One region of the Shigella sp. SIG3 genome, then DNA from elsewhere that is predicted to be linked to it. Evidence: predicted binding sites of a transcription regulator. Region 1 holds the regulator's gene; the other holds the start of a gene.

Region 1 (4,219 bases):
ATCGGTACGTCGCATCCGTGAATTTGACGATCTAATCACCGCCAGAATTCACGGCTACGCCGACGCTATCGACTATTATCGTCAGTGTAGCGCCATGCCGATGCTGAACCGGATCGCCAAACCGACGCTGATTATTCACGCCAAAGACGATCCGTTTATGGATCATCAGGTGATCCCAAAACCGGAAAGTCTCCCCTCGCAGGTGGAGTATCAACTGACTGAACATGGCGGTCATGTTGGCTTTATTGGCGGTACATTACTTCATCCGCAAATGTGGCTGGAGTCACGCATTCCTGACTGGTTAACAACGTATCTGGAGGCGAAATCATGTTGATTCCGTGGCAAGACCTCTCCCCCGAAACGCTGGAAAATTTAATTGAAAGCTTTGTGTTACGTGAAGGCACCGATTATGGTGAACATGAGCGTACACTTGAACAGAAAGTCGCCGACGTCAAACGCCAGCTACAGTGCGGAGAAGCGGTGCTGGTATGGTCGGAACTGCACGAAACGGTCAATATTATGCCGCGCAGTCAGTTTCGCGAATAACCTGCAACCGTCGGCGGACGAGATAATAGTGATAGCTAAGTCATGGAGTTACTATGTCTGCCAAACATCCGGTCATTGCGGTAACAGGATCCAGCGGCGCGGGGACCACCACCACCAGCCTCGCGTTTCGTAAAATATTCGCGCAGTTAAATCTGCATGCAGCTGAGGTGGAAGGCGACAGTTTTCACCGTTACACCCGCCCGGAAATGGACATGGCGATCCGCAAAGCGCGCGACGCCGGGCGGCATATCAGCTACTTCGGCCCCGAAGCGAACGACTTCGGCCTGCTGGAACAAACCTTCATTGAATACGGTCAGAGCGGCAAAGGGAAATCTCGCAAATATCTGCATACCTACGACGAAGCCGTACCCTGGAATCAGGTACCGGGAACATTCACCCCCTGGCAACCTTTACCAGAACCCACTGATGTACTGTTTTATGAAGGTTTACACGGCGGCGTAGTCACGCCACAGCATAACGTTGCGCAGCATGTGGACTTACTGGTCGGCGTAGTGCCTATCGTTAACCTTGAGTGGATTCAAAAACTGATCCGCGACACCAGCGAGCGCGGGCACTCACGAGAAGCAGTGATGGACTCGGTAGTGCGTTCAATGGAAGACTATATCAACTACATCACACCGCAGTTTTCCCGCACCCATCTTAACTTCCAGCGCGTTCCCACCGTCGACACTTCAAACCCGTTCGCGGCAAAAGGTATCCCGTCGCTGGATGAAAGCTTTGTGGTGATCCATTTTCGTAATCTGGAAGGGATCGATTTCCCTTGGCTGCTGGCGATGTTGCAAGGCTCATTCATTTCCCACATCAATACGTTAGTGGTACCTGGCGGCAAAATGGGGCTGGCAATGGAATTAATTATGCTGCTGCTGGTGCAACGATTGATGGAAGGAAAGAAAATCGAGTAACTTTGCTATTATGCCGGATAAAATACTATCCGGCTTCACAACGGGATAGTTAAGTCACGCGGCAACCACTTCATACGAGTGAGTAATATTCACCGCTTTTTCCAGCATCAACGCCACTGAACAATATTTCTCGGCAGAGAGATCAACCGCACGCGCAACCGCTGCGTCTTTCAGGTCGCGACCGGTGACGATAAAATGCAGATTAATGTGCGTAAACAGGCGTGGTGCCTCTTCGCGGCGTTCAGAGGTCAATTTTACTTCACAATCGACCACATCCTGACGCCCTTTTTGCAGGATCGAAACCACATCGATGGCACTGCAACCACCCGCCGCCATCAACACCATTTCCATCGGACTTGGTGCTTTATCGCCTGAGTTGCCGTCCATTAAAATCTGGTGACCAGAGGCGGATTCGCCCAGAAAAGTTAACCCTTCGACCCACTTCACTCGCGCTTGCATTTTTGCTACTCCACTGCGTCAATTTTCCTGACAGAGTACGCGTACTAACCAAATCGCGCAACGGAAGGCGACCTGGGTCATGCTGAAGCGAGACACCAGGAGACACAAAGCGAAAGCTATGCTAAAACAGTCAGGATGCTACAGTAATACATTGATGTACTGCATGTATGCAAAGGACGTCACATTACCGTGCAGTACAGTTGATAGCCCCTTCCCAGGTAGCGGGAAGCATATTTCGGCAATCCAGAGACAGCGGCGTTATCTGGCTCTGGAGAAAGCTTATAACAGAGGATAACCGCGCATGGTGCTTGGCAAACCGCAAACAGACCCGACTCTCGAATGGTTCTTGTCTCATTGCCACATTCATAAGTACCCATCCAAGAGCACGCTTATTCACCAGGGTGAAAAAGCGGAAACGCTGTACTACATCGTTAAAGGCTCTGTGGCAGTGCTGATCAAAGACGAAGAGGGTAAAGAAATGATCCTCTCCTATCTGAATCAGGGTGATTTTATTGGCGAACTGGGCCTGTTTGAAGAGGGCCAGGAACGTAGCGCATGGGTACGTGCGAAAACCGCCTGTGAAGTGGCTGAAATTTCGTACAAAAAATTTCGCCAATTGATTCAGGTAAACCCGGACATTCTGATGCGTCTGTCTGCACAGATGGCGCGTCGTCTGCAAGTCACTTCAGAGAAAGTGGGCAACCTGGCGTTCCTCGACGTGACGGGCCGCATTGCACAGACTCTGCTGAACCTGGCAAAACAACCAGATGCTATGACTCACCCGGACGGTATGCAAATCAAAATTACCCGTCAGGAAATCGGTCAGATTGTCGGCTGTTCTCGTGAAACCGTGGGACGCATTCTGAAGATGCTGGAAGATCAGAACCTGATCTCCGCACACGGTAAAACCATCGTCGTTTACGGCACTCGTTAATCCCGTCGGAGTGGCGCGTTACCTGGTAGCGCGCCATTTTGTTTCCCCCGATGTGGCGCAGACTGATTTATCACCCCGATATCAACTATGCACTTCGACAAACGCTGGTGCTATGTTTGCCCGTGGCCGTTGGGTTAATGCTTGGCGAATTACGATTCGGTCTGCTCTTCTCCCTCGTTCCTGCCTGTTGCAATATTGCGGGCCTTGATACGCCTCATAAACGTTTTTTCAAACACTTAATCATTGGTGCGTCGCTGTTTGCCACCTGTAGCTTACTGACACAGCTGCTACTGGTAAAAGATGTTCCCCTGCCCTTTTTGCTGACCGGATTAACGCTGGTACTTGGCGTCACTGCTGAGCTGGGGCCATTGCACGCAAAATTGCTTCCTGCATCGCTGCTCGCCGCCATTTTTACCCTCAGTCTGGCGGGATACATGCCGGTCTGGGAACCATTGCTCATCTATGCGTTGGGCACTCTCTGGTACGGATTGTTTAACTGGTTTTGGTTCTGGATCTGGCGCGAACAACCGCTGCGCGAGTCACTAAGTCTGCTGTACCGTGAACTGGCAGATTATTGTGAAGCCAAATACAGCCTGCTTACCCAGCACACCGATCCTGAAAAAGCGCTGCCACCGCTGCTGGTGCGCCAGCAAAAAGCGGTCGATTTAATTACTCAGTGCTATCAGCAAATGCATATGCTTTCCGCGCAAAACAATACCGATTACAAGCGGATGCTGCGTATTTTCCAGGAGGCGCTGGATTTGCAGGAACATATTTCGGTCAGTTTGCATCAGCCGGAAGAGGTGCAAAAACTGGTCGAGCGTAGCCATGCGGAAGAAGTTATCCGCTGGAATGCGCAAACCGTCGCCGCTCGCCTGCGCGTGCTGGCTGATGACATTCTTTACCATCGCCTGCCAACGCGTTTTACGATGGAAAAGCAAATTGGCGCACTGGAAAAAATCGCCCGCCAGCATCCGGATAATCCGGTTGGGCAATTCTGCTACTGGCATTTCAGCCGCATCGCCCGCGTGCTGCGCACCCAAAAACCGCTCTATGCCCGTGACTTACTGGCCGATAAACAGCGGCGAATGCCGTTGCTTCCGGCACTGAAAAGTTATCTGTCACTAAAGTCTCCGGCGCTACGCAATGCCGGACGACTCAGTGTGATGTTAAGCGTTGCCAGCCTGATGGGCACCGTGCTGCATCTGCCGAAGTCGTACTGGATCCTGATGACGGTATTGCTGGTGACACAAAATGGCTATGGCGCAACCCGTCTGAGGATTGTGAATCGCTCCGTGGGAACCGTGGTCGGGTTAATCATTGCGGGCGTAGCGCTGCACTTTAAAATTCCCGAAGG
Region 2 (4,219 bases), on a different contig from region 1:
TGCTCGATAGATTGCGCGGACGTCGTGACGTTAAACCGTTGCAGCAGTCCGGCAGCGCGGCAGGCGCAGAGTTCGCCCTGGCAGGTGCCCATCCCCACACGGGTACGACGGCGTAAATCCAGCAGGCTATTAACGTTTAAATTTTCTACCGCGTACTGCACTTCACCCGCAGTTACCGCTTCGCACTCACATACCAGGCTACGGTGTAGACGGCCTTCGCTCAGCCAGGCAGGCGTGCGATCGCCATGACGATAAACCGCAGAACCGCGCAGCGGGGCAGGCAGGGAGATGACTTTACGCAAGGTAACTTCAGCGGGTTCTTGTGAACCAGGCAGTGCCAGATCGGCAGTCGTACAGGGGCGCGTGTTGCCCAGTTTGCGGCATACCGCGTCGGTAGCCCATTCAGCCATCAGCCGATAGGTCATCAGTTTGCCACCGGTGATGGTGATAAATCCGTCCAGACCATCGCGTTCAGCATGGTCGAGCAACACGATGCCACGGCTGACGTTACGTCCGCTCGGGTCGTCATCGCTGGCAACCAGCGGGCGCACGCCAGAATAGGCCCGCAAAATGCGCGTTTTCGCCATCACGGGGGCCAGTTTTTCCCCTTCACGCAGCAGAATATCAACCTCTTCTGCCGTCACTCGATTATCGTCAATCTCGTTGTAATCAATACGTAAAGAGGTGGTACCAATCAGCGAAATGGTATCGCCAGGCACCAGAATATCGGCGTCGGAAGGTTTACGGCAGCGGTTGATCACATGCTGGTTAATGCGGTGATCCATGATCAGCAGCGATCCTTTCGCCGGGAACATGCGAATGCGCAGATCGGCATATTCGGCAATGTGTTGCCCCCAGATCCCAGCGGCATTAACCACGACAGGTGCATGAAGGGCCTGAGTTTCGCCGGTGAGATGGTTACGTACACGAACACCGCACACCGTCGCGCCTTCACGAATCAGCCCCGTGACTTCATGAGCGGTAAGGATAACGGCACCGTGTTCTTTGGCATCCAGCATGTTTGCTGCGGTCAGACGAAATGGATCAACGGTGCCATCCGGAACTTTCACCGCGCCAATCAGTGCCGGGTTAACGGCAGGTTCGATAATGCGCGCTTGCTGCGGGTCTATAGCTTCTGCGCTGATCCCTGCTTCTTCGCAGGCGCGAATAAAAGTGGCCTGGAATGAGAGGTCATCTTCCGGCAGGGTGATAAACAGGCCGTTGGTTGGTTCAACGCAGTGATGTGCAATGCGTTTCAGGATCTGGTTTTCACTAATGCATTCGCGGGCCGATTCCGCATCGGTTACTGCATAGCGCGCACCGCTGTGCAGCAGGCCGTGGTTACGCCCGGTGGCACCGGTTGCGATGTCGTGGCGCTCAACCAAAATCACGCGCAGCCCGCGCAGGGCACAGTCGCGGGCAATCCCGGCTCCCGTTGCGCCGCCGCCAATGATAATCACGTCACTTGATTGCGAGTCGCGAGTTTTCATTGTTATCCCTCTGAAGTTCGTTTTTTACCATTTAGCCATAGTAAAAACATGAATTGTTTGATTTCGCGCATATTCGATCATAATTCGAAAGTGAAACGTGATTTCATGCGTCATTTTGAACATTTTGTAAATCTTATTTAATAATGTGTGCGGCAATTCACATTTAATTTATGAATGTTTTCTTAACATCGCGGCAACTCAAGAAACGGCAGGTTCTCTCACTGAATCAGGCTGTTAATCATAAATAAGACCACGGGCCACGGAGGCTATCAATGTTGAGTATTTTTAAACCAGCGCCACACAAAGCGCGCTTACCTGCCGCGGAGATCGATCCGACTTATCGTCGATTGCGCTGGCAAATTTTCCTGGGGATATTCTTTGGCTATGCGGCTTACTATTTGGTTCGTAAGAACTTTGCGCTTGCTATGCCTTATCTGGTTGAGCAGGGATTCTCACGCGGTGATTTAGGTTTTGCCCTTTCGGGGATCTCGATTGCTTATGGATTTTCGAAATTCATCATGGGTTCGGTATCGGATCGCTCGAATCCGCGCGTTTTCCTGCCCGCAGGTTTGATTCTGGCGGCGGCAGTGATGTTGTTTATGGGCTTTGTGCCATGGGCGACGTCGAGCATTGCGGTGATGTTTGTACTGTTGTTCCTCTGCGGTTGGTTCCAGGGGATGGGGTGGCCGCCGTGTGGTCGTACTATGGTGCACTGGTGGTCGCAGAAAGAACGTGGCGGCATTGTGTCAGTGTGGAACTGTGCGCACAACGTCGGTGGTGGTATTCCGCCGCTGCTGTTCCTGCTGGGGATGGCCTGGTTCAATGACTGGCATGCGGCGCTCTATATGCCTGCTTTCTGCGCCATTCTGGTGGCATTATTCGCCTTTGCGATGATGCGCGATACCCCGCAATCCTGTGGCTTGCCGCCGATCGAAGAGTACAAAAATGATTATCCGGACGACTATAACGAAAAAGCGGAACAGGAGCTGACCGCGAAGCAAATCTTCATGCAGTACGTGCTGCCGAACAAACTGCTGTGGTACATCGCCATCGCCAACGTGTTCGTTTATCTGCTGCGTTACGGCATCCTCGACTGGTCACCGACTTATCTGAAAGAGGTTAAGCATTTCGCGCTGGATAAATCCTCCTGGGCCTACTTCTTCTATGAGTATGCGGGTATTCCGGGCACCCTGCTGTGCGGCTGGATGTCGGACAAAGTCTTCCGTGGTAACCGTGGGGCAACCGGCGTCTTCTTTATGACACTGGTGACCATCGCGACTATCGTTTACTGGATGAACCCGGCAGGTAACCCAACCGTCGATATGATTTGTATGATTGTTATCGGCTTCCTGATCTACGGTCCTGTGATGCTGATCGGTCTGCATGCGCTGGAACTGGCACCGAAAAAAGCGGCAGGTACGGCAGCGGGCTTTACCGGGCTGTTTGGTTACCTGGGCGGTTCGGTGGCGGCGAGCGCGATTGTTGGCTACACCGTGGACTTCTTCGGCTGGGATGGCGGCTTTATGGTAATGATTGGCGGCAGCATTCTGGCGGTTATCTTGTTGATTGTTGTGATGATTGGCGAAAAACGTCGCCATGAACAATTACTGCAAAAACGCAACGGAGGCTAATGGCATGAAATTGAAGCTGAAAAACCTTAGCATGGCGATCATGATGAGCACTATAGTCATGGGAAGCAGTGCAATGGCGGCGGACAGCAACGAAAAAATAGTCATCGCCCATCGCGGTGCCAGTGGATATTTGCCGGAGCATACGCTGCCAGCAAAAGCGATGGCGTATGCGCAGGGAGCGGATTATCTGGAGCAGGATTTGGTGATGACCAAAGACGACCATCTGGTTGTTCTGCATGACCATTATCTCGATCGTGTTACTGATGTTGCCGATCGTTTCCCGGATCGGGCGCGCAAAGACGGTCGTTACTACGCGATAGATTTCACGCTGGATGAAATTAAGTCGCTGAAATTTACCGAAGGTTTCGATATTGAAAACGGTAAAAAAGTACAGACTTATCCGGGGCGTTTCCCAATGGGTAAGTCCGACTTCCGGGTGCACACCTTTGAAGAAGAGATTGAATTTGTTCAGGGGTTAAATCACTCTACCGGGAAAAATATCGGTATCTATCCAGAAATCAAAGCGCCGTGGTTCCATCATCAGGAAGGGAAGGATATTGCGGCAAAAACGCTGGAAGTGCTGAAGAAATATGGTTACACCGGTAAAGACGATAAAGTTTATTTGCAATGTTTTGATGCTGATGAGCTGAAGCGTATTAAGAATGAGCTGGAACCCAAAATGGGCATGGAGCTCAATCTGGTACAGCTGATTGCCTATACCGACTGGAATGAAACGCAGCAGAAACAGCCGGATGGAAGCTGGGTTAATTACAACTACGACTGGATGTTTAAGCCGGGTGCCATGAAACAGGTGGCGGAATATGCAGATGGTATTGGTCCGGATTACCATATGTTGATTGAGGAGACATCGCAGCCGGGTAATATCAAACTCACTGGCATGGTGCAAGATGCTCAGCAGAATAAACTGGTAGTGCATCCTTATACCGTGCGGTCAGATAAACTGCCTGAATACACTCCTGATGTGAATCAGTTATATGATGCTCTGTATAACAAAGCGGGTGTAAATGGGCTGTTTACTGATTTCCCTGATAAGGCAGTAAAATTTCTTAATAAAGAGTAATGTTACTGCAGGATGGC

Evidence for each region. The regulator CRP, encoded in region 1, controls carbon source genes, mostly activating them, when cyclic AMP is high. The targets are predictions, from matches to a motif close to ATGTGANNNNNNTCACAT.
Region 2: the regulator CRP is predicted to act here: its motif matches at 1,636-1,653, upstream of glpT (glycerol-3-phosphate transporter).

What each region holds. Positions count from the first base shown of each region.
Region 1 is NZ_JBQZXE010000003.1:29,256-33,474, forward strand. Features, by position in the region: gene ACUU1I_RS01440 (hydrolase) at 1-334, shown strand, start outside; gene ACUU1I_RS01445 (YheU family protein) at 328-546, shown strand; gene ACUU1I_RS01450 (phosphoribulokinase) at 600-1,469, shown strand; gene ACUU1I_RS01455 (OsmC family protein) at 1,524-1,928, opposite strand; gene crp (cAMP-activated global transcriptional regulator CRP) at 2,230-2,862, shown strand; gene ACUU1I_RS01465 (YccS/YhfK family putative transporter) at 2,913-4,219, shown strand, end outside.
Region 2 is NZ_JBQZXE010000002.1:5,647-9,865, reverse strand. Features, by position in the region: gene glpA (anaerobic glycerol-3-phosphate dehydrogenase subunit A) at 1-1,490, opposite strand, end outside; gene glpT (glycerol-3-phosphate transporter) at 1,763-3,121, shown strand; gene glpQ (glycerophosphodiester phosphodiesterase) at 3,126-4,202, shown strand.